4 regions of the Mesorhizobium sp. CA16 genome follow, and region 3 is predicted to be linked to each of the others. Evidence: predicted binding sites of a transcription regulator. Region 3 holds the regulator's gene; each other region holds the start of a gene.

Region 1 (7,605 bases), on a different contig from region 3:
TCGACATTGGCGCTGGTCAGGCCCTTGAGCGCCGACCTGGCGCGCAGCAGCGCCACACCACCGCCGGGCACGATGCCTTCCTCGACAGCCGCGCGCGTGGCGTTCAGCGCATCGTCGATACGGTCCTTCTTTTCCTTGACTTCCGACTCCGTAGCACCGCCGACGCGGATCACCGCAACGCCGCCGGAGAGCTTGGCCAGCCGCTCCTGCAGCTTTTCCTTGTCGTAGTCGGACGTGGTTTCCTCGATCTGACCCCTGATCTGGGCGACGCGCGCCTGGATGGTGGCCTTGGCGCCGGCGCCGTCGATGATCGTGGTGGTGTCCTTGTCGATCAGCACGCGCTTGGCGCGACCGAGCATGTCGATGGTGACGTTTTCGAGCTTGATGCCTAGATCCTCCGAGATCATCTGGCCGGCGGTGAGCACGGCGATGTCTTCCAGCATCGCCTTGCGGCGATCGCCGAAGCCCGGCGCCTTGACGGCCGCGACCTTGAGGCCGCCGCGCAGCTTGTTGACGACCAGCGTGGCCAGCGCCTCGCCTTCGACGTCCTCGGAGATGATCAGGAGCGGCCTACCGCCCTGCACCACTGCTTCGAGGATCGGCAGCATCGCCTGCAGGTTGCCGAGCTTCTTTTCGTGGATAAGCACATAGGGCTCTTCCAGTTCGACGCGCATCTTGTCGGCATTGGTGACGAAATACGGGCTGAGATAGCCGCGGTCGAACTGCATGCCCTCGACGACGTCGAGCTCGGTCTCGGCGGTCTTGGCTTCCTCGACAGTGATGACGCCGTCATTGCCGACCTTGTCCATGGCCTTGGCGATCATCTCACCGACGCTGGCATCGCCATTGGCGGCAATGGTGCCGACCTGCGCGATCTCGGCCGACGACTTGACCTTCTTGGCCCGCGCCTTGATTTCCTCAACCACGGCGGTGACCGCCTGGTCGATGCCGCGCTTGAGGTCCATCGGGTTCATGCCGGCAGCGACCAGCTTGGCGCCTTCGCGCAGGATCGAGGCGGCCAGCACCGTGGCGGTGGTCGTGCCGTCCCCGGCAAGGTCGTTGGTCTTCGAGGCCACTTCGCGCACCATCTGGGCGCCCATGTTTTCGAACTTGTCGGTAAGCTCGATTTCCTTGGCCACCGTCACCCCGTCCTTGGTGATGCGCGGCGCGCCATAAGCCTTGTCGATGATGACGTTGCGGCCCTTGGGGCCGAGCGTCACCTTGACGGCGTTGTTCAGGAGCTCGACGCCGCGCAGCATGCGGTCGCGCGCGTCGGTGGAGAATTTGATTTCCTTGGCAGACATGATCGTTGATCCCGTTCGAAAATTGGAGTGCGCCGTTTGCCGTGAAGACTGCCCGGTCAGGCGGCGTTCTTGACGGCCATTGTCTTGTCGACAATGCCGGTCTCGCTCTTGTCGATGATGCCCATGATGTCGGCTTCCTTCATGATCAGAAGGTCCTCGCCATCGATCTTGACCTCGGTGCCGGACCATTTGCCGAACAGGATGAAGTCGGCGGCTTTCACATCGGGCACGATCAAGGCGCCGCTTTCGTCGCGTGCTCCCGGGCCGACGGCGATCACTTCGCCTTCCTGCGGTTTCTCCCTGGCATTGTCGGGAATGATGATGCCGCCCTTGGATTTGGTATCGCCTTCGGCGCGGCGAACAACGACGCGGTCGTGGAGTGGCCGGAATTTCATGGGGAACTTCTTTCTGTGGCCGGCATTGGGCGGCCGCTGCCTCTGTATAGGCGGGTTGGCACTCGATAGATAGGAGTGCCAGAATTATTTCTCGCCGATGACCAAGAATTCGAATGAAATAATTCGAGCCGCGCAGAAATTCATCCGCACTTGTGGGAAATTTTCTGCCGGCTTGAATTTTGCGGGCGTGCGTCTGTTATTTCAAGGGACAAATAAAAAGCGTCTCGACCTTGTTTAGAACTCAAATGAGGCGCATAGGTAAAACTCGTTGATTTGGTCGAGTTGGCTTTGTGTCAGAGCCCCGCCATTCACACCGAATTCTCGAAAACGAGTGCAGCGCCGGTCCGGCGCACATTTCGTTCCGTTCGAACCCCTGGAATGACATCGACGCTGACCACGGATGTACTGGCAGCGTCGGGCATCATTCCGGTGGTTCGAGTGGGAATGATAGGGAAACGCGCAGGCGCGGGTTTCCGCTGAAAGCCGCAACAAATGACCAGCCGCACCACACCAACTATCGTTCGCTTCAAGTCGGCGTTTTCGCTGCCCGGCTTTGATGCACCGCAACCACCCGGGGACTACCGCGTCGATCACGACGAGGAAGCCCTCGAAGGAGCTTCCCTGATCGCGTGGCGCCGCGTCGCCACCTTCATTCACCTGCCGGCGATCTCCGCAAGCGGTGCTACGCGGCAGATGGTGCCGATCGAACCGGCATCGCTCAAAGCCGCACTGGAGCAGGACCAGAGACAATGATGAGAACCACGATGATGCAACGCAACGCACACACGGTCCGCCGCGAAGCCGCAACGCATCTATTTGCCCTCGGACAGGCTGTCCGGCTGAAGGGCGGCTTCGGCACGTTTCCAAAGACTTCGGAAATCTACCGGATCACAGCCAGACTCCCGCCGAGGGAAGATTCGGCGCAGTACCGCATCCGCAACGACGGCGAACCTCATGAACGGGTGGCGACGCAAGACAGTCTCGAACCGGTCGCCACATCGCCGGGTGACACCATAACGCTCATCGAAAGGACGTTCGCACATGGCAAAGGGACCGAAACGCTCGAGCCGGGAAATCAGGAAGCCGAAGCAGGAAAAGGCCCTGCCCAAGCCTAAAAGCGTGTTCGGCGCCCACACCAGACTTCCTGACATCAGTACCCCTCGCGGCTAAGGCGAGAACTGACACAGCGAGATGGATGATGATGAAGATCATGATCGAATTCTATCGCACCCGAGAAGCGGACGATGCGCATGCCGTGCTCGGCCGCGAGGCCGCGGAAGCCGCCGACCTCGACGATGCGATCGAAATCGCCAGGCTTTTGGCTGGGACCCTGAACATGCCGCAGCGGCCGGACGCCATGACGATCGCCGATGCGAATGGCGCAACGCTCTATTCGGGCGTTCTCGCCGGGGAGGCGAGTAATGAGGATCGGCTAACATCATGAGTGGCCATAACAACGAAAGCTGTCGGACCCGCAACGTCGCCGCGCTTGCGGTCTGGGAAAATGAGGGCGGCGCGTCCGGGCGCAATTTCTATGGACCATCAAATGGCCGTCGAGTGGAAGTTGGTCGCTCCTGGACCGACTTCCACGTTTTCAGCGCGCAACGCCGTCCGCCTCACCGATCATGACGGCTTGCTTCTTGGTCGATGTCGAGGCGCTCGCGAAATCGGATATCGGCTTGGCCGAGACCGGGCCTGCTGAAACAAGATACCTTTCAGCATTCGAGGCCTTGCTGATGTCCATCCATGATGTTGCTTGCCAAGCCTACTCCCGCAACCGTCGCGGTTCCTGCACTCTGACCCCCGCTGATTTCCGGCAGGAAAGATCCACATGCTGATCCGCTACGGCTATGAGATCACGCTGACCTGCCAGCAACCGACCGCATTGGTATGCCTGCTATCGGTCCACGACGACCGCGCGGCCGACATCAGGATCCCCGAAACGGTCTTCACCACGCCCGATGTTCCGACATCGACCTACCATGATCTCTTTGGCAACCGATGCCGCCGGCTTGTCGCGCCCGCGGGCGACCTGACGATGTGGGGCGATGCAACGATCGAGGATGACGGCAAGATAGACAGGCTGCTGCCAGCTGCCCGCGAAGTAGCGGTGTGGGATTTGCCGGACGGCTGCCTTGTCTACCTAATGGGCAGTCGCTACTGCGAAACCGATCGTCTCAGCCAGGCGGCGTGGGACATGTTTGGCGCCACTGCCCCAGGTTGGGGCCGCGTGCAAGCAATCTGCGACTTCGTCCACGGTCATATTCAATTCGACTACATGCAGGCCAGATCGACGCGAACGGCCTTCGAGGCGTACCAGGAACGCATAGGCGTCTGCCGCGACTTCGCCCATCTCGCGCTGACTTTGTGCCGCTGCCTCAATATTCCTGCACGCTATGTCAACGGACACCTCGGCGACATCGGGGTCCCGGTCGTCGACCCCATGGACTTCAGCGCCTGGATCGAGGTCTTCCTAGACGGTGCTTGGCATACTTTTGATCCCCGAAACAACACGCCCAGGATTGGCAGGATCGTCGTCGCCCGCGGCCGCGATGCGGCCGACATTCCGCTCATCAACTCCTTCGGCCCGCATGTTCTCAAAGGGTTTCGGGTCTGGACCTACGAAGTGCAGAACCTTCATCTCACATGAACAATTTGCAGGCGGGGCGGGGCGCGGCCTCTCGATCTGTTGAATTAGGGGCCGTTGCTGGCGCCAAGCGGATCGTCTGCTAGTGGCGCTATCATGACTTCCAGCACGGTCGCCTGCGACGTCCGCTTTTAGGCAGGGGCACAGCTAACTTTGATGACCGAAGCGAGGCGCAAAGCTGCCGTTCACGTCTCGATAGCTTTCGGCTCAGACTCTCCCGTTCCTTACCGGTCTTTGCGGCACCGAGACAGGCCCATCACGCCCGACACTGTAAGAAGTATCGCATGCTCTCCGAGTTGGGGGAAAGGCGGTAGCGCTCTCCCGCTACCACTTCAAACCCTCTACACATCCTGAATGGGCGCTGGATTAAAAGCTAACCTCTTTCCTTCCGAATAAGTGCTCGATGCGGGAAGGAGCGCGAGGGCGGGGCTTCGGGGCACCCTCGCCGCCCAAAAAGCAAGCCCGGATCGATTTCGGTCCGGGCTTGCTGCGCATGTGCCGAGGTTATTCGGCGGCCAAGGCCAAGCTATCTGGCGCTTCGGTTACTGCCGAACGCAGAATACCCGGCAACCATCCCTTGCCTGGCAGTTCCTTCTCGGCCCACCGCCTCGCCCTTGGGCGAGCGTTCCACCGCCTTGGCTATGGCTTCACTGCAACCGGCCGCGCGGAGCACGTCGGCGATGGGATAACCTCGTCCATTGGATGCATCGCTACGTGGTGGGTGTTCTCGACCAGCGAGATTCGTGTCGCCCCCCTCCCGCTTCTTCACCACCCGCATTGCGGGAGCGATGGTTTCGTCTTGTGCCTCGACGACGTACCAGTTTCGCCTTGAGCGCCACTTCGCCGTGCTGATCTTGTCGCCGAGCACCTTTCTGCCAACGGACCTGGGTCGCCTATCCTCCTCGCCGCGCAAGTGCTTCACACGGCGATGACCACCTCACGCCCTTCGGCGCTGGGCCGGCATGCTCTTGAAACGATTCCATAGGCGCTCCCGAATGGCCTGCTTGAACTGATGAAGGCCGAGCCGACATATTGCCCCCTCGTCCGGTCGGCCGTCAGTGCGAAAGCCGGCTTTCCGGGCTCCCGTTCGACCCCAAGCAACTCCTATTCCTCGACCGTGGAGCCCTTCACTTTCACCAACTCGTTGGAAAAGCAGGCCGCCAAAGGCCAACACCAATCTAGGGACGTTCTCAAAAACCGGAGGGAAGCGGCTCATGTCTAACATCTCTGTCGGCCAGGAACGCAATGATCTCGTGGTCGATCGCTTCCATGTTGGCTTCGCGAAAGTTTTCGTGCGCGCCTGGCAAGACAACGGTTTTTATCCTGGTTTCTTCAGACGCCCAGCCCTTGTATTGCTCGACGGTTGCAGCGCCCCATTCTGAACTGGCAAGAACCAGGATGTCACAAGGATAGGATGAGGGCGAGAAGCCGGCAGCGGCGTGGATGAGCATACTTTTGAACGCCTTCTGGCGCGTATGGCGCCCAATCCATGTCTGCCCCATCCCGACTGCCTTCAAACCGTCGCGAAGCGTGCGCCAGTAGACGACCTTGCGCGTGATCTGACGCCGCCTCTGAGCGGTCATGCGATTGTCGGCCATCGGTTTCAGCCAAGCCGAACCGAGCGGCGGTGGATCTATGAGCAGTAGCGCCGGTCGCTCGCCGGTTGCATCATAGGTGAGGCGTCCAACCTCGATGGCCAGCAGACCGCCAAAACATATGCCGCCGACCACATGCGGATGTCGGCCTGTGGCCGAGGTCAGACCGTCGAAATAATTGGCGCTTATCTCGGCGACGCTAGAGTATGGCGTCTCTCCGGGTTCAAGCCCCATGCCACGCACCGCCATCACCGCGTATTTCTCCTTGAGGCGCCTGCCAAAACGGTTGGCAAACAGGGCGGATCCCGAAATGCCATGTATCATGGCGATCGGCTCATGGCCGGCGCTGCCGGACACGCGCACGATGAGCTGAAGGGCCGGATGAACCTGATTCAAGGAGGCGACCAGGCTACCGAATTCGCGCGGCGTCGGAGCCGCGAGCAAGACCGAGGTCTGGAGCTTGATGCCGAAGCGGCTCTGAACGGCAAGAACGACAGTTTCCGCGGTCAGTGAATCGCCACCCAGATCGAAGAAATTATCGTCGATGTCTGCACGAGGAATTTGCAGTTCCGCAGCAAAGATGCCTGCGATCAGATGCGCCGGCCCAATGCTTGGCGCTGCCTGAGCAGCGCGGATAATTTTCTGCACGCTCATCGGCAAACCCCTGAACCGATTGATTTTCCGCCGTTTGCAAGCAGGGCGGTACATCGAATGCCTTTGCTTTTAACGTACAGCCTGTGCGACTAACAAGGATTCTTACCCAGAGAGACCAAACACCCTGAGCCGGTCTGAATTGTTATTCGCATTCAGCGAATGACAGTCCTGGCAAAAAGCCCTTTCCAGATCTTGATCAGTTTTGCAGACGGCGCGTTCTCTTTCTTGTCGGACGATTGCACGGTCTGGCCATCCCCAACGGGGCCGCCACGTGCCTGAAGAAATTGCTGGAGAAGTGGCTTGTCTATCTTGCCTGTCGGCGTCAAAGGCAATGACTCGACCGCTTGGATTCGGCCTGGAATTTTCCATTGAGGGAGGATCGACCTCAACCCGGCTCTCAAGGCGTCAGTCTCAAACAACGCTCCCTGCCTCATCACGACGAAGGCAGCAAGGGAGTGCACATCCTGGCGAAGCTCGGTGACGACCGCTGCTTCGTTCACGGTTGGAAGCAGCATGAAAGCCTGCTCGATTTCCCGCGTTTCGACGCGATACCCGCGAATCTTGACCTGGTCGTCGCGCCGCCCGAGGAATTCAAGACTGTCGTCGCTCGATAGCCGCCCGATGTCGCCGGTATGAAACAGAAGCTGGCCGGGAAAATTGGAGTCGGTGCCGAAATGCCTTGCCGTTTCGGAGGACTGCCGCCAATAGCCATCTGCCAGGAAAGCGCTGCGGATGACGAGTTCGCCCACACCTCCCGGTTCGACTGGCTGGCCATCTTCATCGATGACCAGAAGAGATTTGTCGGTGACCGGGCGCGGCGCCGGTACCGTACCTGCCGCAGGTGTCTCGCCTGGGGCCACCGATGCCACCGCGATGTGACCAGCTTCGGTGGAAGAGAAGCGGTGGCGCAAGGCACAGGACGTGGTGAAGCGAAGGCGCCATTGCTCAACGTCCGAGGCAATGACCGTTTGGCCCGCAAGCGCCACGAGGCGTACCGACGGATGCAGGCC
Region 2 (7,605 bases), on a different contig from region 3:
CCAGCCGGATCTGGTAAGGCACGATGAAGAGCAGGATGAAGCCCATCACCAGTGCCACGGCCCAGAACACCGAAAGACCCGGGCCGGACGCAAGCAGCAGCGAGCTGATCGCCGCGACGATCCCGATGACGGTGATGGCAAAACGATAGTCGATGCGCGCCTCGAAGCTTGTCGCGGTCATCGCGCCGAGCACCTGCGCGGCAAGGCTCGCCGAAACCATCAAGCCGACGGTGCGGCCATCGATGCCGAACTGTGCACCGATGGGCTCGAGAAAAGCCCAGACGGCGCCGAAGAACATGAAATAGCAGAAGATCGACAGCAGCGCGGCGATCGCCGGCACGGTCGCCACGTTGGCGAACTGTTCTTGCTTGGGCAGGTCGGCATAGTCGTCGGGCACGGTCCATGCCACGACGAGCGAAAGCAGACAGACGATGCCGAGCGCGATGAAGCCGCCGGCCGAGCCCGCTCTCGGCACGGCAAAGAGCGCGAGGATCAGCGCCAGCGCGCATTGCGCCAAGGTCTGCAGCGTAACGAAATAACCGCCGATGCGCTCGGCCCGGCGCGAGCGGGCGATCAGCTCGGTCGCGACGGCGACAAGCCCGCCCTCCGCGAGGCCGGCCAGCGTGCGCGCGCCGATCAGCGCATTGGGGCTGCCGGCATAAGCGGTCCAGGCATTGGCGAGTGCCAGCAGCATGAGCAGCGCCGCGCTTTTCCAGCGCATGTTGCGCGCCGGCAAGAGCATCGCCACCACGCCCGAGCCGATCGCTATCGCGATCATCTCGGCGGTGGCGACCAGCGCCAGCTCGTCGCCGGTGACATGGCCTTCGCTGTAGAGCGCACCGAGCAGCACCGGCTGCAGTCCGAGGATGAGGAGACCGACCGAACCGATCCACAGCGCCGAAGCCAGCTGCAGGCCCGTCGGATTGCCGACAAACCAATCGCCATTTTCCGCTTGCACGGCTTGCGATGCAGTCACGAGGCGCTCTCCCTTGCAGCTCGCTCGAAAAACTGACAAGTTGTCAGCATTTGGCGAAACTGATACTTGATCATGTTTCTTGTCAACCGCGAATTCGCGGCTTTCACGAGATTTGGCGCATGACGCAGACAAGGCGAACAGCGACGGAACCGCGGCGAAGGCCGAAGCAGGAGCGCAGCCGCGAGCGCATCGACGCGATCCTCGCCACGACCATGCGACTGATCGGCGAGAAGGGCATCGACGCGGTGACGATGAAGGAAGTCGGCGCGCTGGCCGGCGGGCCGATCGCTACCGTCTATCATTACTTCCCCAGCAAGTCGGCGATCCTGGCGATGCTCTATGAGCGGTTCTCCGAGGAAAGCCGCGCACGCTTCGGCGCAATCATCGCCGGGATAGGCCGGCTGGATGACGTGACCGCCGCGGCCGACCGCCTGCTCGACGATTATCATGCCCGTGTCGCCGCAGACCCGGCAATCCAGGACCTGCAGAACGCCATCCAGGCCGACAAGGCGCTGCAGCATCTCGACATCGCCGAGACGAGGCAACAGGCGAAGATGTTCTGCGATAAGGTCGGGCCGATGCTCCAAGCGGAGCAGCGCGAGGCGTTCGGACGTGTCGTGTTCCTGATCTTCCAGCTCGCCGGCGGCGTCGTGCGGCTGGCGCTGACGCAGGACGAGGCGGAGGGCCGGAGGACGATCGAGGATTATCGGTCGATCATCCATACGCAGTTGAAGCTGTTTTTGTAGCCGACGCCATACTCGGGGCCGCGCCTGGCTGCCTCAGCCCGCTTCCAGCTTCGGCCCCAGAATCTCCACCAGCCAATCCACAAACACTCTCACCCTTGGCGAAAGCTGGCGGCTCGGCGGATAAAGCACCGAGATCGGCGTCGGCGTCGGCGGATTGTCCGGCAGCACCTCGACCAGCCGGCCCGCTTCGATGTCGGCGGCGAAGCGGCGGCGCGGCGCCTGGTAGAGGCCGAAACCCTGGCGCACGAGCGTGGCGGCGGTGTCGGAATTGGAGACGGTGACGCGCGACGGCAGCACGATCTCGCGGATCTTTCCATCGACGGTGAACTCCTGCGGCATCACCTGGCCGGTGCGGGACGAGACGAAGCCGATCATGACGTGCCCGGCAAGCTCGTCCAGAGTGCGCGGCAGGCCGTAGCGCTCGACATAGGCGACGCTGGCAACCGTCGCCTCGCGCGCCATGCCGATGCGGCGCGCGATCATGTCGCTGTCGGGCAGCGTGCCGGCGCGGACCACGCAATCGACGCCTTCGCGCATCAGGTCGACGAAGCGGTCGCCCTCGCCGATATGCACGCTGAGCCCGGGATAGCGGGCGAGCAGCGCCGGCAGTTCCGGAATGACGAAGGTGCGGGCCATGTTGCCGTTGATGTCGATGCTCAGACGTCCGCGCACCTCATGCCCGCCGAAGCTGCCCTCGGCATCCTCGATGTCGGCGAGGATGCCGATGCAGCGCTGGTAATAGGCCTCGCCGTCCAGCGTCGTGGTGACGTGGCGCGTTGTGCGCCTCAGCAATTGTACGCCGAGCCGCTCCTCGAGCTGCTTGATCGCGGCGGTGGCGCTGGAGCGCGGCAGGCCGAGATCGGCGGCGGCCGCGGTGAAGCTGCGCCGTTCCACAACGCGAGTGAAGAGCCGCATGCTGTCGAACCGGTCCATCGCCGATTGTTCGCACAGACTGAATAGTGTTGGCAATCCATGGCCGATTATATCGATCAGGCAGGCGAGTATATGCATCTCCATCCAAAAGAAGGAGATTCGCCATGACCACTCGTCCCATTGCTCTCATCACCGGCGGCAGCCGCGGCCTCGGCCGCAACACCGCGATCCACCTTGCCCGGAGGGGCGTCGACGTCATCGTCACCTATCGCTCGCGCGCCGACGAGGCGAAGAGCGCAATCGCCGAGATCGAGGCTGCTGGCGGTCGAGCAGCGGCGCTTGAGCTCGACGCCGGCGCCGTCGCCAGCTTCCCGGCTTTCGTTGCGGCGTTGAAGAAGACCCTCAAGGACACCTGGCAGCGCGACCGCTTCGACTATCTCGTCAACAATGCCGGCACCGGCCTGCGCAAGATGATCGCCGAAACGACGCAAGAGGAGTTCGACACGCTGATGAACGTCCATCTCAAGGGCGTGTTCTTCCTCACCCAGGCGCTGCTGCCGCTGATCAATGATGGCGGACGCATCATCAACATCTCGAGCGGGCTCGCCCGCTTTGCTGCTCCCGGATCGTCGGCCTATGCGATGATGAAGGGCGGCATCGAGGTGTTCACGCGCTACCTCGCCAAGGAGCTCGGCCAGCGCGGCATCACCGCCAACACCGTGGCGCCCGGCGCGATCGCCACGGACTTCAATGGCGGCCATGTGCGCGACAATGCCGAGATCAACCGCATGGTGGCCGGCGTCACCGCGCTCGGCCGCGTCGGCGTCCCCGACGATATCGGGCCGATGATCGCCTCGCTGCTCTCCGACGACAATCGCTGGGTCAATGCCCAGCGCATCGAGGTGTCTGGGGGCATGAATATCTAGACGATCGGTCACTTGACCTGGCGGATCAGTCCTTCGAAGCCGTCGGCAAGATTGGCATTGCCGGCGGCGATGAAGCTCGACAGGTTCCTGGCACGCCCAGGGGTCTTGTTGGCATCGAGCAGCACCGCCCTGCCCTCATGCATGACGAAGTCGAACTTGCCGTAATCGAAGCCGAGCTGGCGCCGCAGCGCGCGCAGCTCGTCCGGCACGGGCACCGCCTCGCGGCGGATGGTGTCGTCGCCCTTGACCAGGCTCTGCGGCGAGACATGACGGGTGCAGCGCTCGCGCTCGCCGCAGAACAGCCAGAAGCGGGCGCCAAAACCGTCCGGCTCCGGCTCAGGAATGAATTTCTCGACGACCAGATCCCGGCGTTCGAAGACCGCGGCCGGAACATCGGCGAGCGAGGCATGGATCTCGTATTTTTCGAAGGCTTGGACGCCGGGGAACGGCTCCGGTCTGCCGGCTCGCCGCGCGCGCCGGTTCAGCTGCTGTTCCGGCGTTCCCCGATGGTTGAGGCTGCTCTTGACGATGACCTGTCCCTGCCAGTCGTCGACTTGGTCAATCACCGCGCCGCTGATGCGGCGTTTCGAGATGTCGGCGGCCCCAAGATTGAGGCAGAAGGGAAAGCGGCGCGCATAGTCGACATAATCGGGCGGCGTCACGGTCGCGTCGAGATGCAGCACCGCGATGTCGGCGGCCGGCTTCGCCGAGGTGCCGCGCAGGACCCGCACCGAATGGCCGCGGCGCTTCAGCTCCTCAAGCAGGTCGAAGAGCATATACGGGCTGTCACGGCGCAGCAGCAGCCCGCGCCGGGTCTGGAAGCGGTCTTGCTCATGCGTGATGACGGCGATGCGTGCCATGCGCCCCACTTGGCTTATCATGCGTCTTCGATTATGCGACCGAACACAATGCCTAACCGATACAGGGTTTGCATGACCGAGCACTGGAATGCAATTCGCAAGCACTGGCAGTTGCTCGGCTCGCCGCTGCGGCCGCCGGCTCAGGTGGTCGAGGCCTACGAACGTGAGCTCGAGCTTTCGCAATCGCACGTCGTCATGCTCGGCGTGACGCCCGAGCTCGCCGGGCTCGGCGTCACAATGACGGCGGTCGACGAGTCCGCCGACATGATTGCCGGCATCTGGCCGGGCGACACCGATATGCGCAAGGCGGTGCAGGGCGACTGGTTCGACTTGCCGTTTCCCGGCGCGAGCATCGAAGCGCTGATCGGCGATGGCTGTCTCTCGGTCATCGGCGCCGCCGACCTCAGACGCTCACTGTTCGTGTCGATCGCGCGTGCGCTCAAATCCGACGGGCGTGCCGCCATCAGGCTTTATGCTTCCCCCGGAACTCCAGACGACCCGAAGGATGTCCGCGCCTTGGCGCTGAGCGGCGACGTCTCGACCTTCCATGAACTCAAATGGCGCGTGGCCATGACCGCCATCGGCGGAGCGCCTGATTACACGATACCGGTGAGGGGCATCCTCGAACAATTCGACAGGATGTTTCCCGACCGCGAGGAGCTGTCGGCTCGAACCGGGTGGGAGCTGCCGACCATCGGGACCATCGACGTCTACCGGAACTCGTCCGTCGTCTACAGCTTCGCCCCCGCAGCAGCGCTGATCAAGGAAGCCCAGACCTTCTTCGATGACGTCCGGCTGGCCTCGACCGGCACATACGGGCTCGCAGAACGCTGCCCGTTGCTGGTGCTGCGTTCGCCGAGGCGCCTGGACTAACGGGCGGGTTGCTCGTCGGCGCCTCGCGATGGCCGGTGCATTTCGGCCTTGCGTCTCGCACGAAAAAAATTTCGCGCCGCTGCCCCGTTGCGCGCGCCTTGACTCCGGCAACCCAGCGGCCTATCTCAGCGCCACGTTAGCACTCGCCTTTGGTGAGTGCTAACTTATATCCGGCGGCCTCGCCGGATGGAGGAACAGTTCTCACCGTTCTCATTCGAGGAAGAAAACATGGCAAAGTCCAAGTTCCGCCCGCTTCATGACCGCGTGGTCGTTCGCCGGGTCGAATCCGAATCCAAGACCGCCGGCGGGATCATCATCCCGGATACGGCGAAGGAGAAGCCGCAGGAAGGCGAGATCATCGCCGTCGGCTCCGGTGCCCGCGACGAAAGCGGCAAGCTCGTGCCGCTGGACGTCAAGGCCGGCGACCGCATCCTGTTCGGCAAGTGGTCGGGCACTGAAGTCAAGCTCAATGGCGAAGACCTTCTGATCATGAAGGAATCCGACATCATGGGCATCATCGGCTGATCATCGGCCTCACCTGAATCTTCATCTTCGGGCTCTTCCCGAGCCCCTGCCAGGAGCTAAAACATGGCTGCCAAAGACGTAAAATTCTCCCGCGATGCCCGTGAGCGCATGCTGCGCGGTGTCAACATCCTCGCCGACGCGGTGAAGGTCACCCTCGGCCCCAAGGGCCGCAACGTCGTCATCGACAAGTCGTTCGGCGCCCCGCGCATCACCAAGGACGGCGTCACCGTCGCCAAGGAAATCGAGCTTGAGGACAAGTTCGAGAACATGGGCGCCCAGATGGTCCGCGAAGTCGCTTCGAAGACCAACGACATCGCCGGCGACGGCACCACGACCGCAACGGTCCTGGCGCAGTCGATCGTCCAGGAAGGCCACAAGGCGGTCGCCGCCGGCATGAACCCGATGGACCTGAAGCGCGGCATCGACCTCGCCGTCACCGAAGTCGTCACGGCGCTCGGCAAGGCCGCCAAGAAGATCAAGACTTCCGAGGAAGTTGCCCAGGTCGGCACCATCTCGGCCAATGGCGACGAGTCGGTCGGCAAGATGATCGCGGAAGCGATGCAGAAGGTCGGCAACGAAGGCGTCATCACCGTCGAGGAAGCCAAGACCGCCGAGACCGAGCTGGAAGTCGTCGAAGGCATGCAGTTCGACCGCGGCTACCTGTCGCCCTACTTCGTCACCAACGCCGACAAGATGGTCGCCGATCTCGAGGACGCCTACATCCTGCTGCACGAGAAGAAGCTGTCCAACCTGCAGGCCATGCTGCCGGTCCTGGAAGCCGTCGTCCAGACCTCGAAGCCGCTGCTCATCATCTCGGAAGACGTCGAAGGCGAGGCCCTGGCCACGCTGGTCGTCAACAAGCTGCGCGGTGGCCTGAAGATCGCCGCCGTCAAGGCGCCGGGCTTCGGTGACCGCCGCAAGGCCATGCTGGAAGACATCGCCATTCTCACCGGTGGCCAGGTCATCTCGGAAGACCTCGGCATCAAGCTCGAGAATGTCGGCCTCAACATGCTCGGCCGCGCCAAGAAGGTGTCGATCTCCAAGGAGAACACCACCATCGTCGACGGCGCCGGCAAGAAGGCCGAGATCCAGGGCCGCGTCGCCCAGATCAAGCAGCAGATCGAGGAGACCACCTCGGACTACGACAAGGAGAAGCTGCAGGAACGTCTGGCGAAGCTCGCCGGCGGCGTTGCCGTGATCCGCGTCGGCGGTGCGACCGAAGTGGAAGTCAAGGAAAAGAAGGACCGCGTCGATGACGCCCTGAACGCGACCCGCGCGGCCGTGGAAGAAGGCATCGTCGCCGGCGGCGGCGTTGCGCTCCTGCGCGCTTCGGGCAACCTCAAGGCCACCGGCGCCAACTCCGATCAGGCCGCCGGCATCAACATCGTTCGTCGCGCGCTGCAGGCTCCGGCCCGCCAGATCGCGGCCAACGCCGGTGCCGAAGCCTCGATCGTCGCTGGCAAGATCCTCGACAACAAGGGCGCGACCTTCGGCTACAACGCCCAGACCGGCGAGTATGGCGACATGATCGCCATGGGCATCGTCGACCCGGTCAAGGTCGTGCGCACGGCTCTCCAGGACGCGGCCTCGGTCGCCGGCCTGCTCGTCACCACCGAAGCCATGATCGCCGAAGCTCCGAAGAAGGAAGCTGCCGGCGGTATGCCGGGCGGCATGCCCGGCGGCGGCATGGGTGGCATGGGCGGCATGGACTTCTAAATCCAGGCTACCAAGCCAATGCATACGAAAGGGCGCCGAAAGGCGCCCTTTTTGTTTTGCATTTGGAGATCAAATCCGATTCCTCAGGCGGCACTCTCCGCCTGCCGTGC
Region 3 (7,605 bases):
ACGCCCCGTTGCAAAACGTGAGGTCGACGCAACGAAATCGCCTTGCCTTTGCCACAGTGCGGAACGAAACCCACATCGGCGAATTTAACCCCTGATTCCCCGGGAGGAGGCAGGACCGAACGATGCCCAATCGCTTCGATATTTTTATCAGCCGACTTGAAAGCAAGACCGCCCGCGAGGGCATCCCTCCACACCCCATCGCCGCCGAGTCCGGCGCGCGCCGCGACAAGGCCGATCAGAAGCCTGTCCGTCACGGCGAGGCGCATGGCGAGAAGCACCGCGGCAAGCACCGCCAGAAGCACGACGCTTAAGGCGTCGCGTCCATCGTCATTGGCCGCGAGCGGCCCCACTTCGTCATTCCAGGGCGAAGCAAGGAGCGAAGCGACGCGCGCAGACCCGAGGATCCATTCCGTGACTTCGACGCGCCGCAACGATGCAGAATTCTGCGCCGTTTGCATCCTTCGGCCAAGGTAACGGCATGGATTCTCGGGTCAAGCCCGAGAATGACGAACGCGAGAGGCATTCGCCTCTTTCAAAGGTATCTACCCACCCTCGCTTCCAGCAGCCGCACCAGTTCCGGGTCCATGAACTCATAGTCGTCCGGAATATCGAGGCAGATAACCCTGGCGCCTTTCAGGCTCGACCGGAATTTCTTCTGCAGCTTGGCGCGGTGTGCCTTTTCCATGACGAAGATGATGTCCGCCCAGGCGACCAGCTCATGCGTCAACGGATTGTGGGCGTCGTGATTGGTGCCGGCCGATTCGACCTCGATGTCGCGGCGTTTGGAAAACACCTGCTCGGCAGTCGGGCTGCGCAGCCGATTCTGGCTGCAGACGAAAAGCACGTTCTTCAAAGCGAGCAGATATCCTATGGAGGGACCAGCGCTACTCGTCCATAATCTCGCGTATTGATTTCGTAAGCGGTATGTACTGATCCAGAGTAAGTCCGTTCAAGTCGAATTCTATCGAATCGTCTTTTGCGATTGCCCTCAAATTTATCCCAATATAAGTCATGAAACTGCGCACGACGTCAAACTCGCTCAAGCCCGATGTTTTGTGTTTCTTCGATTTCCGGTTTCTGCTGAATACGGTCACTGCTTCATAGAAGTCGGGATGCGCACGGGTTTCGAAATCTCGGTCAATCCAAACGCAAAAACATCATCCGTGTTTAAAGTTCGCAGCGTCTCATGGATCAGGAACTTCATTGCAGGTCCCATTGGATGCATGGAAATGGCATTCGGCTAGGCAAGCCAAATATCTAACATCATCGCGCAGACTGACAAATCAGTTGGCTGCCGCGCTACCTGGCCAAATCCGCCACCACCGCATCCAGCACGATCATCCCCGCCGTCGTGGCGCGCAGGCGGGCGTTGCCGACAGGCGCCACCAGGCCTTCTTCCTGCAGCACCGAGAGCCGCGCGCTCGAAAGGCCGCGACCCGAGAGCGACTCGTAGCGCTGCAGGTCGATGCCTTCGGCCAGCCGCAGTCCCATCAGCAGGAACTCGTCAGCCTCCTCGGAACGCGTCAGGATCTCGCCGCCGGTGACGCCGTGGCCTTTGGCCTCGACCAGGTTGGCCCAGGTCTCCGGCATCTTCTCCGCGATCGTCACCGTGCGGCGGCCGTTCTCGACGAAACGGCCATGCGCGCCCGGGCCGACGCCGACATATTCGCCGTAGCGCCAATAGGTGAGGTTGTGCCGGCTCTCGGCGCCCGGCCGCGCGTGGTTGGAAATCTCATAGGCCGGCAGGCCTTGCGCCGCCGTCAACTCCTGCGTCAGCGCGTAGAGATCGGCGGCATGGTCGTTGTCGGGCAGCGTGAATTTGCGTGCCGCGTAAAGCGCGTGGAAGGGCGTGCCCTCCTCGATCGTCAGTTGATAGAGCGACAGGTGGTCGACAGCATAGCCGATCGCCTGCTCCAGCTCCGCCCCCCATGCTTCCGGCGTCTGGCCTGGCCGCGCGTAGATCAGGTCGAAGGACAGCCGCGGGAAGATTTCGCGCGCGAGGCCAATGGCGTGCAGCGCCTCCTCGACATTGTGCAGCCGGCCGAGGAAGCGCAGATCCTTGTCGTTCAGCGCCTGCACGCCGAGCGAGACGCGGTTGACGCCGGCGGCGCGATAGCCGCGGAAACGCTCGGCCTCGACTGAGGACGGGTTGGCTTCCAGCGTCACTTCGATGCCGGCCGGCACCGTCCAATTCCTCGCCACGGCCTCCAGGACGGCGGCCACCGTTTCCGGCTTCATCAGCGACGGCGTGCCGCCGCCGAGAAAGATGCTGGTCACCTCGCGCGGCCCGGTGCGGTCGCGCATGGTCTTGAGCTCCGTCTCGAAGGCGCGGGCAAAACGCTCTTGGTCGACCGGCTGGTGGCGGACATGGCTGTTGAAGTCGCAGTAAGGGCACTTGGCTGCGCAGAACGGCCAGTGGATATAAACGCCGAAGCCGGGGCTGCGGTCGAGCGGTAGGGGCACTGCGCTCATGCGGGTCCTGATCGCGCCAAATCCAATCTGGCCAAATTCAATCGCACTTCGGCGAATTTCTGAAAGGCGCGGGCGCGGTGCGAAAGCGCCGTCGCCTGGCCGGGCCTCCAGCCATGCTTTTCTTGTGCGCTCATCTCGCCAAAAGTCTTGTCGAAACCGTTGGGCAGGAACACCGGATCGTAGCCGAAGCCGAGCGTGCCGCGCGGCGGCCACACCAGCCTGCCTTCGGCCTCGCCGCGATAATATTCGGCCTCGCCGTCGGGAAAGGCGAGGCAGATGACGGCGACGAAGCGGCCGGTGCGCTGCGAAGGGTCCGTAGCGCCAACCTCCTGCAGCGCCACCTCGGTGCGCTGCATGGCCATGCCGAAATCCCTGCTGCCGTCCGGCGTCTCGGCCCAGTTGGCAGTATAGACACCGGGCGCGCCGTCGAGCGCGTCGACGCAGAGCCCGGAATCGTCCGACAGCGCCGGCAGGCCGGTCGCCTTGGCGGCGGCATATGCCTTGATATAGGCGTTCTCCTCGAAGGTGGTGCCGGTCTCGTCGGGTTCGGGCAGGCCGTATTCCTTGGCCGATTTCGCCTCGAATCCGAACGGCGCCATCAGGTCGGCGAATTCGCGCAGCTTGCCTTCATTGTGGCTGGCGACGACGATCTTTTTTTCCCCAAGGGAATGAAAAGGTTGCGAGTGCATCAGAAACCCCAGATCCTTGGCTCGGCGAACTCGATCGAATTGCCCGACGGGTCGCGGATATAGATCGAGTGCCCGCCCTGCGGCCATTCAAAATCGCTTTCGATGGCGATGTTGTTGGCGGCGAGATGTTTGCGCCATGCGGCGATTTCATCGGCGGTTGCCGCAAAGCAGAGGTGCCCTTCGCCGGCCGTGCCGTGCGGCGGCACCTTCAGCCGAGCGTCCGGCGCTGGCGGGATTTTCGTTGCCTCGGCGTTGAAGAGAAGCAGCACGCCGTCGCCGCAGCGGAAGAAGACGTGGCGCCCTTCGACCTTGCCCAAGGCTTCGAGGCCGATGACGTTGCGGTAGAAGGCTTCGGCGGCGTGTAGGTCTGTGACGTAGAGGGCGGATTCGAGAATTGCGGAGGGTATCACGAGGCCCCCCTCTCTGCCCTGCCGGGCATCTCCCCCTCAAGGGGGGAGATTAGCTGTGGCCGCGCCGGCACCTCTTCTGCAGCATTGGTGATTGGCGAAAGCCGGCGTGACATACAATCTCCCCCCTTGAGGGGGAGATGGCCGGCAGGCCAGAGAGGGGGGCCTAGGCTCGGCATTCGAAAACCTAAGCCACCGCCATCTGCTGCAGGCTCACCAGGCGCGAAATACCCTTCTTCGCCAAGCCCATCAGCGCCGCGAACTGCTCCTCGGAGAAAGGCTCGCCCTCGGCCGTGCCCTGGATCTCGACGATGCCGCCCTTGCCGGTCATGACGAAATTGGCGTCGGTGCCGGCCGAGGAATCCTCGAGGTAGTCGAGATCGATAACCGGCTGGCCGTCATGGATGCCGCAGGAAATCGCCGCGACATGGTCCTTCAGCACCTTGGCGACGCTCACCATCTGGCGCGCTTCCATCCAGCGCAGGCAATCGTAGAGCGCCACCCAGCCGCCGGTGATCGAGGCCGTGCGGGTGCCGCCATCGGCCTGGATGACGTCGCAGTCGACGGTGATCTGCTGCTCGCCCAGCGCCTGCAGGTCGACCACGGCGCGCAGCGAGCGGCCGATCAGCCGCTGGATCTCCAGCGTGCGGCCGCCCTGCTTGCCGGCGGAGGCCTCGCGCCGCATGCGCTCGCCGGTCGAGCGCGGCAGCATGCCGTATTCGGCCGTCACCCAGCCCTTGCCGGAATTGCGCATCCAGGCCGGCACCTTTTCCTCCAGGCTCGCCGTGCACAGGACATGCGTGTCGCCGAACTTCACCAGGCACGAGCCTTCGGCATGCTTGGAGACGCCGCGCTCGAAGGAGATGGCGCGCATTTCGTCGGCTTGGCGTTTGGAGGGGCGCATTCGGCCTTCTTTCTTGTCGTTTCCGGAATCGTGGCCGGCTTGTAGACGCATGCGGGGCAAGTCGCAAAGGAAAAGGACGCCGCGCAGGAAAACGGGCCGCGCGACTGCGAACGCGCCACCGGTGACCGCAAACGCGGCACCGTGTGACCGCGAGCGCGGCACCGGGTTGCGCCGCTGTGGCTTAAGTCTATATCTTTCGGCAGGAGGTTTCTCGCCGGAATGAACAAACCAGTCGATCCGACGTCGCAGTTGCCCGGGCCTCAGTCGCCCGTACTTCAGTCACTCGACATGCGCTCGCGCGATATTTTCCGGCGGATCGTCGATTCCTACCTGCGCGACGGCGAGCCGGTCGGCTCGCGCAGCCTGTCGCGCATCCTGCCCTCGTCGCTGTCGCCGGCCACCATCCGCAATGTGATGAGCGACCTCGAGCATCTGGGGCTGATCTACGCGCCGCATGTTTCCGCCGGGCGGCTGCCGACCCAAACCGGCCTGCGCTTCTTCGTCGACGCCTTCATGGAGCTCGGCGACCTTTCCGACGACGAGCGCCGCACCATCGAGGCGCAGGTGCGCGCCTCCGGCTCGGGCGCGACGCTGGAGCATATGCTGACCGAGGCCAGCCAGATGCTGTCGGGCATGTCGCGCGGCGCCGGCCTCGTGCTCGCCTCCAAGCACGAGGTGGCGCTGAAGCACATCGAATTCATCCAGCTCGAGCCCGCAAAGGCGCTCGCCGTGCTGGTGTCGCAGAACGGCGATGTCGAGAACCGCGTCGTCGACCTGCCGGCCGGCACCACCGTGTCGCAGCTGCACGAGGCGTCCAATTTCCTCAATGCGCATATCCGTGGCCGGACGCTGGCCGAGGCGCGGGCGGAAATCGCCCGCATCAAGGACGAGACCAGGGCGGCCCTCGACACGCTGTCGCAGGATCTGGTCGAGAAAGGCCTCGCGGTCTGGGCCGGCGCCGAAAGCGGCCTGCCGGCGCGCCTTATCGTGCGCGGCCGCGCCAACCTCCTGGAAAACGTCACCGCTCAGGCCGATCTCGAATTGCTACGCCATTTGTTCGAGGACCTCGAAACGCAGGACGGGCTGCTGCAGCTCCTCGACCTTGCCGAGGAGGGGCCTGGCGTGCGCATCTTCATCGGCTCGGAGAACAAGCTGTTTTCGCTGTCCGGCTCCTCGCTGGTCGTCGCCCCCTATCGCGACAAGGACGCCCGCGTCGTCGGCGCGCTTGGCGTCATCGGGCCGACCCGGCTGAACTACGCCCGCATCGTGCCCATGGTCGATTACACTGCACAACTGATTTCCCGCATGCTTCGTTAGGTGTATCGATATTCAGGTGAGGCTGGCCTGACCTGAACCTCGACACAGCTGAGGGTGCAAAGGAGAAGAACATGGCGCTGGAATCGCTCAAGGCCCAGATCAGCCTGCTGCTCGAGGAAATGGTGAACCAGCCCGAGGACGAGCACGAGATCCAGGAGCAGCTGCGCGAGAAATTGAGGGAGATGCGCGCCATGGGCCTGCCCCTGCCGGCTGATCTCGTCGAGTTGGAAAAGCGCCTCGACGACGATCTGGATCCCGAAGAGGCCTGAGGCCGGCAAGTCACGTGCGCGAGCTTCTCTTTTCGATCGTTAGCCCAATATGTTCTATCTCCGGGGCCTTATCGACTGAGGCACCCGAAGGCAGGACATAGTGGCAGAGACGGAGGACAGCATGATGCGGATCGCCGGCCTTGCGGGCCTCGCACTGGTTTTTGCCACGGCTGCCTTTGCGCAGCAGGCCGGTCAGCCCTTGCTCAGCGGCGAAAAAGCTTTCGGCGACTGGAAAGCCGACCGTCCGGGCGTGCGCCGGCTGCTGAAACCTGAGGATTTGCCGAAACCCGATATGACGGAGTCCGCCTCCAACGGCGGCGGCGTCACCGATCGTCCTGAGGATGCTAAGCCAAAGCTTCCGCCCGGCTTTTCCGCCGAGCTGATCGCATCCGGCGTCGACAGTCCTCGCGTCGTGCGGGTGGCGCCGAACGGCGACCTCTTCGTTGCCGACAGCCGGGCGAGCCAGGTGCGCGTCTATCGCCTCGCAGAAGGCAGCGCCAAGCCTGCACAGGAGTCGATCTTCGCCAAGGGCCTGACCCGGCCCTACGGCATCGCCTTCTACCCGCCGGGCGACAAGCCGCAATGGGTCTATGTCGCCAACAGCAATAGCGTCGTCCGCTTCCCCTACCGCGACGGCGACCTGGAAGCGTCGGGCAAGCCGGAAACCATCGTCGCCAAAGTCCCCGCGAGCCACCACTGGACGCGCGACATCGCCTTCTCGCCCGACGGCAAGACGCTCTATCTGTCGGTCGGTTCCGGCTCCAACATCGCCGAGGACATGGGCGCGAAGCCGAAGGGCGGTGTCGAGGCGTGGACGAAATCGCAGCCGCTGGGCGAGGCCTGGGGTCCGGAACAGGGTCGCGCCGACGTGCTGGCCTTCGACCCCGACGGCAACAACCGCAGGACGGTCGCCACCGGCCTGCGCAACTGTTCCGGCATGACCATGCAGCCCGAGACAGGCGCGCTCTGGTGCGTCGTCAACGAGCGCGACGAGCTTGGCGACAACACCCCCTTCGAATATGCCACCGCCGTGAAGGAAGGCGCCTTCTATGGCTGGCCCTGGTATTATATCGGCGACAATGAGGACCCGCGCCACAAGGGCGCCCGCCCCGATCTCGCCGGCAAGGTCACGGTTCCGGACGTGCTGATGCAGGCGCATTCGGCGCCGCTCAACATCGCCTTTTATGATGGCGCCAACTTCCCGGCCGATTTTAAGGGCGACGCCTTCGTCACGCTGCACGGCTCGTGGAACCGCAATGTCCGCACCGGCTACAAGGTGGTGCGGCTGAGATTCAAGGACGGCAAGCCGACCGGCGAATACGAGGACTTCGCCACCGGCTTCGTCATATCCGACGACGCGGTCTGGGGCCGGCCGGTCGGCGTCGCCGTGGCCAGGGACGGCGCGCTGATTCTAACCGAGGACGGCAACGGGACGATCTGGCGTATTACGTATGGTGGGTAGCTCCTCCAACCTCGTCATTCCAGGGCGGAGCAGCCGCGAAGCGGCGTCGCGGAGACCCTGGAATCCATTCCGTGACCCTGATCAA
Region 4 (7,605 bases), on a different contig from region 3:
AGGCTGTCGAGCATCGCCTGAACTACAGCAAGGCGAAGCTGGTGGTGACCAACCCCGCAAACCGCGCCAAGCTCGACGAGGTGGAAAACCGTCCGCGCATCGCCACCATCGTTGGGCCCGGCGACGCCCTTGCAGCAGGCGACGTCGATTTCCGCGCGGCGCTCGCGGCTGCCTTCCTCGATAGCGAGCCGGTCATGCGCAAGGGCACCGACCTGTTCATGATGATGTCGACCTCCGGCACGACCGGGCACCCAAAGGGCGTGCCGGTGCCGCTCAACGCGCTGCTTGCCTTCGGCGCCTATATGCGTGACGCGATCGGGCTTCGGCCCGACGACATCTTCTGGAACATCGCCGATCCCGGCTGGGCCTATGGGCTCTACTACGCCATCACCGGGCCTTTGCAGCTCGGCATCGCCACCACCTTCTACGAAGGCGCGTTCAACGCCAAATCGACCTACGACATCATCGAGCGTCTGGGCGTCACCAGCCTGGCCGGCTCGCCGACAGCCTATCGCCTGCTAATGGCGGAAGGGCCCGAGGCCGCGGCCCGCGTCAAGGGCAGGCTGCGCGTGGTGAGCAGCGCCGGCGAGCCGCTCAATCCGGAGGTGATCCGCTGGTTCGACGCGCATCTTGCAGCGCCGATCCACGATCATTACGGCCAGACCGAGAACGGCATGATGGTCAACAACCATCATGGTCTGGCGCATACGGTTCGCGCCGGCTCGGCCGGCTTTGCCATGCCCGGCTACCGCATGGTGGTGCTGGACGAGGCAGGCAACGAACTCGGCCCCAACCAACCCGGCGTGCTGGCGGTCGATATCGCCAACTCGCCGCTGCGCTGGTTCGACGGCTACCACCAGGCGGAAACGCCGGCGATCGCGGGCGGCTACTACCGCACCGGCGACACGGTGGAATATGAGACGGACGGCTCCGTCTCCTTCATCGGGCGGGCCGACGATGTCATCACCTCGTCCGGCTACCGCATCGGACCGTTCGATGTCGAAAGCGCGCTGATCGAGCATCCGGCGGTCAACGAGGCGGCCGTCGTCGGCGTGCCCGATCCGCAGCGCACGGAGATCGTCAAGGCGTTCGTAGTGCTGGCGCCCGCCTTCAAGGGCAGCGAGGCGCTAGCCGAGGAACTCGCCCAGCATGTGAAGAAGCGGCTGTCTGCGCATTCCTATCCGCGCGAGGTCGAGTTCGTCAGCGAACTGCCGAAGACACCGAGCGGCAAGATCCAGCGGTTCTTGCTGAGGAAGGCCGAGGTGGAGAAACGCAAGCCGGAATAAAGATTTGGCTCTCCATGATTTCCGCCACGCAAAAGCCGCCAAGTCGGGCGATGGCTCCCAAGGGCTTTGATCGCTGATTTGGGGTTGCAGCATGCGGTTGGTCTTGACGCTTCTCATTGCGCTGGCGGGCAACGCGGCATATGCCGCTTCGCCGGAAGATGATTATATCGCCGCGCGCGACAAGGCGATCGCCGATATCACCGCGCAGGAAAGCGCCAATACGGCGATCGAAACTATCGATGCCCAGAACGAGAAGGCGCTGGCCGACCTCCAGCAGCGCCTCGCCGCCATCCTCGGTCCGCTCTCCGTCAAAGGCTTTCCGGCGACCGGTACCATCAATGTTCAAAGCCTCAACGCTTCCGATATCGGCTACGGCATGCTGGACGGGCTGCGATATGCGCAGAGCGACGACGGCCCAAGCATCGTCGCCTCGACGCGCGGGTTGACCGAGCGCTGGCTCAAGTCCAAATCGTCCGAAGCGGAAGCGGATTTCAAGCTGCCCGCCGACATCGGCGCGGCGTTGAAGCTCGACAGTTTCTACACCCAGGCCATCGGCAGCGACGCGGCATTCTCGGGCACGCTCGACTTTTCGTTGAAGGAGCCCGACGGCGCCGATGCGGTGGTCGCGCGGCTCGGCGGCTGGACCCAGGATGTCGGACCGATCTACGATCAGCACGTCGTCGTGGCGGTCGTCAAAGGCGACCGCGTGCTGATTGCCGAGGCACCCGCCTCGCCCGCCGTGCCGAAGATCGCGGCCTGCGATTCAATCTGGGCAGCCGCCGACGCCGCCGCGCAGAAAGCCCAGCAGGCCGACCAGGGTTCGGACCAGGACGATCCGCAGGTCTCCGATCCCGCCAACGCCGCCTGGGAAAAGGGCGACGCCGACTACCGCGCCTGCATGGCCCAGCGCCTGCCTGGCGACCCGTCCTTCCCGGCGCTGTTCAAGCAGGCGCAGGACCTTGCCGACGACATGGCTGGGAAATAGTCCGCCAGGGCAATTCCAGGAAAGCGCAGCGGCTCTCGAAGTGGAGCGGTTTCAAACCATAGAGATAGAGCGGGCCGGCGCTGTCGAAGCCGAGCCGCTCGAAACCCTCAGCCTCCGTTCGCCCGCATGTTGCGCCGAGAAACGCGCCGCGCGACGGGGCGCGCCGCTTCCGCGATGATCCCGTTGGTTTGAGGCGCGGCATCCATGCGCGACCTTGCGTCGGTCACCCGATGCAGGCGCTCATAAGGCAGCAATTCCCGGATGCGGGCGTTGAGCGCTTCGACTTCGGCGCGCAAATCCTCGCATTCCTGCTTCTGGATATCGAGCTGGATCTGCTCCGACGCCTGCTGCAGCGAAAGCCGTGAGAAATTGGTGCTGACCTCGGACAGGTTCTTCTTGTCGGCTTCGCTCTCGTCCTTGAGAACGGCGAGCCTTTTCTCCGCAATCTGGCGTTCGGTGACGGCGTCGTTCAGCTGCGCCTTTAGCCTGGTGATCTCGTCCGTGGCTTCGCCATTGTCGGTCGAGACCTTGTCCAGACGCGACTGCAGTTCCTGGATCTCGGCACGCAAACCGCGCATTTCCGCGTGGCTGCGTGCCAATTCGGCGGTGCTGTCGCTCTCGGCGATCCGCGCCGCCTCGATTGTTTCGGCAAGCCTGGCCTGCGCTGCCTCGAGCGCTTTCTGCAGCCGGGTTTCTTCCTTTTCGTGGTTGCCGATTTGAGCCATCAGCTCGGCGATATGGGCGGTTTCGCTGGCGTGGGTTGCCGCGAACTCGTCGAACTTGTGCCGGGCCTCCGCCTCGCGCTTTTGCGCCTGCTCCAGATCGACCGAAAGGCCGACCTGCTTTTCGCGCAGCAGCTTGTTCTCGGCGCCGCGCCTGTCGACTTCGACGGTCTTGGCCGTCAGGGCTTTGACGATCTCGCCGAACTCCGTCTCGCGCCTGGCGGTCTCATTGCCCATCTCCACCAGCTCCAGGCGCACCGCCGCAAGCGCCGAGCGCAGCTGCTCCCGGTCCTGGACGAGGCTCGCCTCGCGCTGCTGCCACGCTTCGGCCGCGCCGTCGCGTTCGCGCTGCCGGCGGGCGGCGTCAAGCAATTGTTCCGACAATGTCTTGTGTTCGGCGGTGAGAGCGAGGTTTGCCAGCTCCAGCTCGTTGGAGCGCAACACGTCGCGATGGAAGACGTTGAGGACTTCGCGCGTCATATGATGCGCAGTGGCGATCTCCGCCAGCTTTGCCTCGATCTCCTGCAGATGGCCCTGCCCGTCCCGGAAAAGCCCGGTGACGGCCTCCAGGGCGGCCAGCCGCGTCTGGGTATGCGGTGTCAGCCGCGATGCCGTTGCGTCGGACGGCTCTTCGGCCGGCGGATTCTCGTCGCTTGCAACCAGTTCCCGACCGGCGACGGCGTCGTCTTCCGACGGCGGCTGTTCGTCATCTTTGAGAACGTCCTCGAACGCCTCCGCCAGATCCGATTGGAGTTCCTGAAATTCCTTATCGACGTCCTCGGCCCGCTTGATCAGAGACTTGAAATTCATCACGGCACATCCCTTACGCTCGACGACACATCTTTTACGCTCGCCCCCGGGCGTACTTAACGAATTACTAATCTATCGCGTTACCTTCCGTTCGGGAAGCCTGTGCAAAGGAAACCAAAATTAAGGTTATCGCCGGTCCCAATCTGATGCGGATCCGCGCTAGGTGAGCCCCTCTCCCGTTCCTAACATATGTTAGCTTTCTCTCCGGATAGGTGCTGAAAGCATGCGCAGCAGAAGGGAAAGACAGCGAGCTGCTTGTCATCATTCAGATGAGCGATGCGAAGACTTCTGGACGGAAAAAAGAAGCTCCCGCCGTATAAATTTTCTCTTCCTCGGCCGCCCATGATCGATCGAGTGGAGTTGCTTGCGCGAGCATCCGGTTGCCGTGGCTCTATGGGAGTCGACGCGGGAGGCGGATGGGCCGACCTCCCGCGTCGGTGCATCAACTCTTGATGTCGATGCGCTTGACCTGCGACTGCGCCTTCTCGCTCTTCGGCAAGGTGACGGTCAGCACGCCGTTCTTGAAGCGGGCATCCACCTCGTCTTCCTTGACCTCGTAGCCGACCGGGATGCGGCGCTCGAAGCGGCCGTAATAGCGCTCGGAGAACTGCCTATCCTTGTCCTCCGTCTCGGAGCGCTTCTCGCCTCTCAGCGTCAGCACGCCGTCGTCGAGCAGGACCTCGATGTCTTTCTGTTCGAGGCCAGGCACCTCGGCCATCACCTTGATCTCCTTCTCGCCGTTGGAGATCTCGACGCTCGGCCAACCGGCGCCGAGGGCGGAGACACCGCCAAGTGACGGCAACCGACTGTCGAAGCCGCGGAAAACGTCGTCAAACAGGCGGTTCACCTCGCGATGCAGCGACAGGAACGGATCGCGCTCACCGTCGCGGAATATGCTTGGAAGCTGGTTGCCGTTGCTCCGGCCCCAGGGGATCAGATCACGGACACTCATGGTTTGCTCCTTTCTGTTCATCGGCTCGAAAAGCTCCTACGCGCCGCGCAGTGCCCGGCGCGTAGCGCGGATGCGCTCACAGAAGCCCTCAGGCGGCGTGCTTCTCGCCTTCGATCTTCTTTGTCGTGCCTTTGAGCGTTGCCTTGTCGGCCGCGATCTCGATCCGCCGCGGTTTCATCTCTTCTGGAATTTCGCGCTTCAGATCGATCGTCAGCAGCCCATTGACCAAGCTGGCGCCAACGACCTTGACGTGGTCGGCAAGCTCGAAGCGGCGCTGGAATGCACGGCCGGCGATGCCACGATGCAGGTACTCACCCTTGTCCTCGCCGGCTTTCTGGCCAGAGACCATGAGCATGTTCTGCTCCTGGGTAATGGCCAGTTCGTCCTGCGAGAACCCAGCCACCGCCATACTGATGCGGTAGTCGTCTTCCGAAGTCTTGGCGATGTCGTAGGGTGGCCAATTGTCGACGGTCTCGATCCGGCTCGCCGTCTCGAGCGCGTTCAGCATTCGATCGAAGCCGATGCTCGACCGGAACAGGGGACTGAAGTCAAACGTGGTTCTCATAGCTACATCCTCCATTGAGCAACATAGATACGAGGGGCGCCAAGGAAGCGGCGCCCCTTGACCTTGCCGGTCTCTCTCAAGCACCGGCGTAATCGATCTGGGAATTCAACACGGGCACGTCAAGGCCCGCTTCGAAGCAGCCTTCAGGTCGTGAAAGTCAGTCCCTTCGTCTGCATGCAGGCAGGCAAATCATGAGTTGGAGGCGGCCGCACAACCACGACCGCCTCGGGGAGCTGATCTTCAATGGATCGCGATGATCCCGTCGACGGCCCGCCATTCCGACGCCCTGATGAGTCGATGGTGAGCGACACGGACAGAATGCAAGGCGCCAGCCAGCTCGCGCTGCCAAAAGCCCAGAAAGCCCCTCAGCGCCGGGAAATCCGGGGCAAGATCATAGTCCTGCCAGACGTAAAGCTGGAGCAGGCTGGGATGGTCGGGCAGATGATAATGGATCTCGGCAGTGGCCAAGCCATAGCCATTCATCTGCAAGCGGAATTCCCTGCTGACCGCCATCGCCTTCGGGCCTTCACGCGCTCAGCCGGTCGACCACCTGCCGGTGGTCGTCATCGGCAGGGCCGCTGGGCGGCGGAGCCAGCGCATCAAGCCGGCGCAGCGCATCCATGATGTCGTCGAAGGAGACCGGCCGCTCGGTGCCCGGCGGCTGGCGCAGCGCCGGCATCGATTCTACGGCGCAAGCATCGGACGCCCAGGACGAAAGGATCGCCCGCTTTTCCCATATATCGAGCGAGCCGTCCTCCAGCACATCCCGCGGGTGCTGAAAATGCCTGGCCGGCGACAGCAGCCGGTCGAGCGAAAGGTCTGATAGTTCGGGAGCTAGGGAAGGAATGATCGGCGAAAGCGTCTGTCGGTCCATTTCTGTCCTCCGTCTCCAAAAACTCCTTGCTTCGGGTTCCAATTTCTCAGCGGTCCCGGCGCTGCCGGGCACCGATAATCTTGTTCAACTCAATCGCGAATTCAAGCCTCTTCGTTATCGGAGCGGGCCAATTTACCGCATGTTTTCAGCGCGCTAGCACTCAACGGTCGAGAGTGCCAAAAAATTTGCGGTACCCCCTTGAAAGTAGATGAAGGCAAAATTAGCTCGACATGCGCGCGATGCCGAAAGGGTCGCGCGAGCCCCGCTCCGGTCCTGCCGGTCCGGAGCGGAGGAACTGCTCGCAATCTGTTTGTCCTGAAGGAGAACGATATGACGTTCCGTCCATTGCATGACCGCGTGCTCGTGCGCCGCATCGAGGCCGAAGAGAAGACGGCCGGCGGTATCATCATCCCCGACACTGCCAAGGAAAAGCCGCAGGAAGGCGAAGTCATCGCCGTCGGCCCGGGGGCCCGCGACGAGAGCGGCAAGCTCGTGCCCCTCGACGTGAAGGTCGGCGACCGCATTTTGTTCGGCAAGTGGTCCGGCACCGAGATCAAGCTCAACGGCGAGGATCTGCTCATCATGAAGGAAAGCGATGTGATGGGCGTGATCGAGCAGGCCGCGACGCTGAAGAAAGCCGCCTGACCGGGGCTTCGATAGAACCGCAACCCAGTCAATGAAAGCTGCCTAAACAAGGAGTGATCCAATGGCTGCCAAGGAAGTCAAATTCCATTCCGACGCCCGCGAGCGCATGCTGCGCGGCGTCAACATCCTCGCCGACGCGGTGAAGGTGACGCTCGGTCCGAAGGGTCGCAACGTCGTCATCGACAAGTCGTTCGGCGCGCCGCGCATCACCAAGGACGGCGTCACCGTCGCCAAGGAGATCGAGCTCGAGGACAAGTTCGAGAACATGGGCGCCCAGATGGTCCGCGAAGTCGCTTCGAAGACCAGCGACATCGCCGGCGACGGCACCACCACTGCCACCGTGCTTGCCCAGGCGATCGTTCGCGAAGGGGCTAAGGCCGTTGCCTCGGGCATGAACCCGATGGATCTGAAACGCGGTATCGACAAGGCGGTGGATGCTGTCGTCGCCGAACTCAAGGTCAACGCCCGCAAGATCACCAGCAACGACGAGATCGCACAGGTCGGCACCATCTCGGCCAATGGCGATGCCGAGATCGGCCGCTTCCTGGCCGAGGCTATGGAAAAAGTCGGCAACGAAGGCGTCATCACCGTCGAGGAAGCCAAGACGGCCGAGACCGAGCTGGAAGTCGTGGAAGGCATGCAGTTCGATCGCGGCTATCTCTCGCCCTATTTCATCACCAATCAGGACAAGATGCGCGTCGAGCTCGAAGAGCCCTATGTGCTGATCCACGAGAAGAAGCTCAGCAATCTTCAGGCCCTGCTTCCC

The links. The regulator HrcA, encoded in region 3, represses chaperone genes, less so after heat shock. The targets are predictions, from matches to a motif close to GTTAGCACTCNCNNNNNGNGAGTGCTAAC.
Region 1: LB525_RS10530 (co-chaperone GroES) is a predicted target of HrcA. The motif match lies at 1,754-1,782, and genes of this name have one in related genera.
Region 2: groES (co-chaperone GroES) is a predicted target of HrcA. The motif match lies at 5,390-5,418, and genes of this name have one in related genera.
Region 4: groES (co-chaperone GroES) is a predicted target of HrcA. The motif match lies at 6,347-6,375, and genes of this name have one in related genera.

Annotation. Positions count from the first base shown of each region.
Region 1 covers NZ_JAIUHP010000005.1:265,756-273,360, reverse strand. The annotation lists gene groL (chaperonin GroEL) at 1-1,304, opposite strand, end outside; gene LB525_RS10530 (co-chaperone GroES) at 1,361-1,699, opposite strand; gene LB525_RS10525 (hypothetical protein) at 2,192-2,452, shown strand; gene LB525_RS10520 (hypothetical protein) at 2,464-2,814, shown strand; gene LB525_RS10515 (hypothetical protein) at 2,901-3,143, shown strand; gene LB525_RS10510 (transglutaminase-like domain-containing protein) at 3,531-4,349, shown strand; gene LB525_RS10505 (alpha/beta fold hydrolase) at 5,537-6,595, opposite strand; gene LB525_RS10500 (AMP-binding protein) at 6,748-7,605, opposite strand, start outside.
Region 2 covers NZ_JAIUHP010000006.1:111,666-119,270, reverse strand. The annotation lists gene LB525_RS11455 (MFS transporter) at 1-976, opposite strand, end outside; gene LB525_RS11450 (TetR/AcrR family transcriptional regulator) at 1,096-1,722, shown strand; gene LB525_RS11445 (LysR family transcriptional regulator) at 1,756-2,655, opposite strand; gene LB525_RS11440 (SDR family NAD(P)-dependent oxidoreductase) at 2,760-3,521, shown strand; gene LB525_RS11435 (hypothetical protein) at 3,530-4,381, opposite strand; gene LB525_RS11430 (class I SAM-dependent methyltransferase) at 4,454-5,254, shown strand; gene groES (co-chaperone GroES) at 5,483-5,779, shown strand; gene groL (chaperonin GroEL) at 5,843-7,495, shown strand; gene LB525_RS11415 (TetR/AcrR family transcriptional regulator) at 7,579-7,605, opposite strand, start outside.
Region 3 covers NZ_JAIUHP010000030.1:15,287-22,891, forward strand. The annotation lists gene LB525_RS27090 (hypothetical protein) at 123-311, shown strand; gene LB525_RS27095 (low molecular weight protein tyrosine phosphatase family protein) at 533-853, opposite strand; gene hemW (radical SAM family heme chaperone HemW) at 1,300-2,472, opposite strand; gene rdgB (RdgB/HAM1 family non-canonical purine NTP pyrophosphatase) at 2,469-3,161, opposite strand; gene LB525_RS27110 (VOC family protein) at 3,161-3,571, opposite strand; gene rph (ribonuclease PH) at 3,756-4,472, opposite strand; gene hrcA (heat-inducible transcriptional repressor HrcA) at 4,692-5,789, shown strand; gene LB525_RS27125 (hypothetical protein) at 5,861-6,058, shown strand; gene LB525_RS27130 (PQQ-dependent sugar dehydrogenase) at 6,180-7,520, shown strand.
Region 4 covers NZ_JAIUHP010000003.1:65,232-72,836, forward strand. The annotation lists gene LB525_RS06155 (acyl-CoA synthetase) at 1-1,286, shown strand, start outside; gene LB525_RS06160 (hypothetical protein) at 1,378-2,271, shown strand; gene LB525_RS06165 (hypothetical protein) at 2,379-3,803, opposite strand; gene LB525_RS06170 (Hsp20/alpha crystallin family protein) at 4,246-4,755, opposite strand; gene LB525_RS06175 (Hsp20 family protein) at 4,844-5,320, opposite strand; gene LB525_RS06180 (usg protein) at 5,561-5,833, opposite strand; gene LB525_RS06185 (hypothetical protein) at 5,847-6,194, opposite strand; gene groES (co-chaperone GroES) at 6,525-6,839, shown strand; gene groL (chaperonin GroEL) at 6,901-7,605, shown strand, end outside.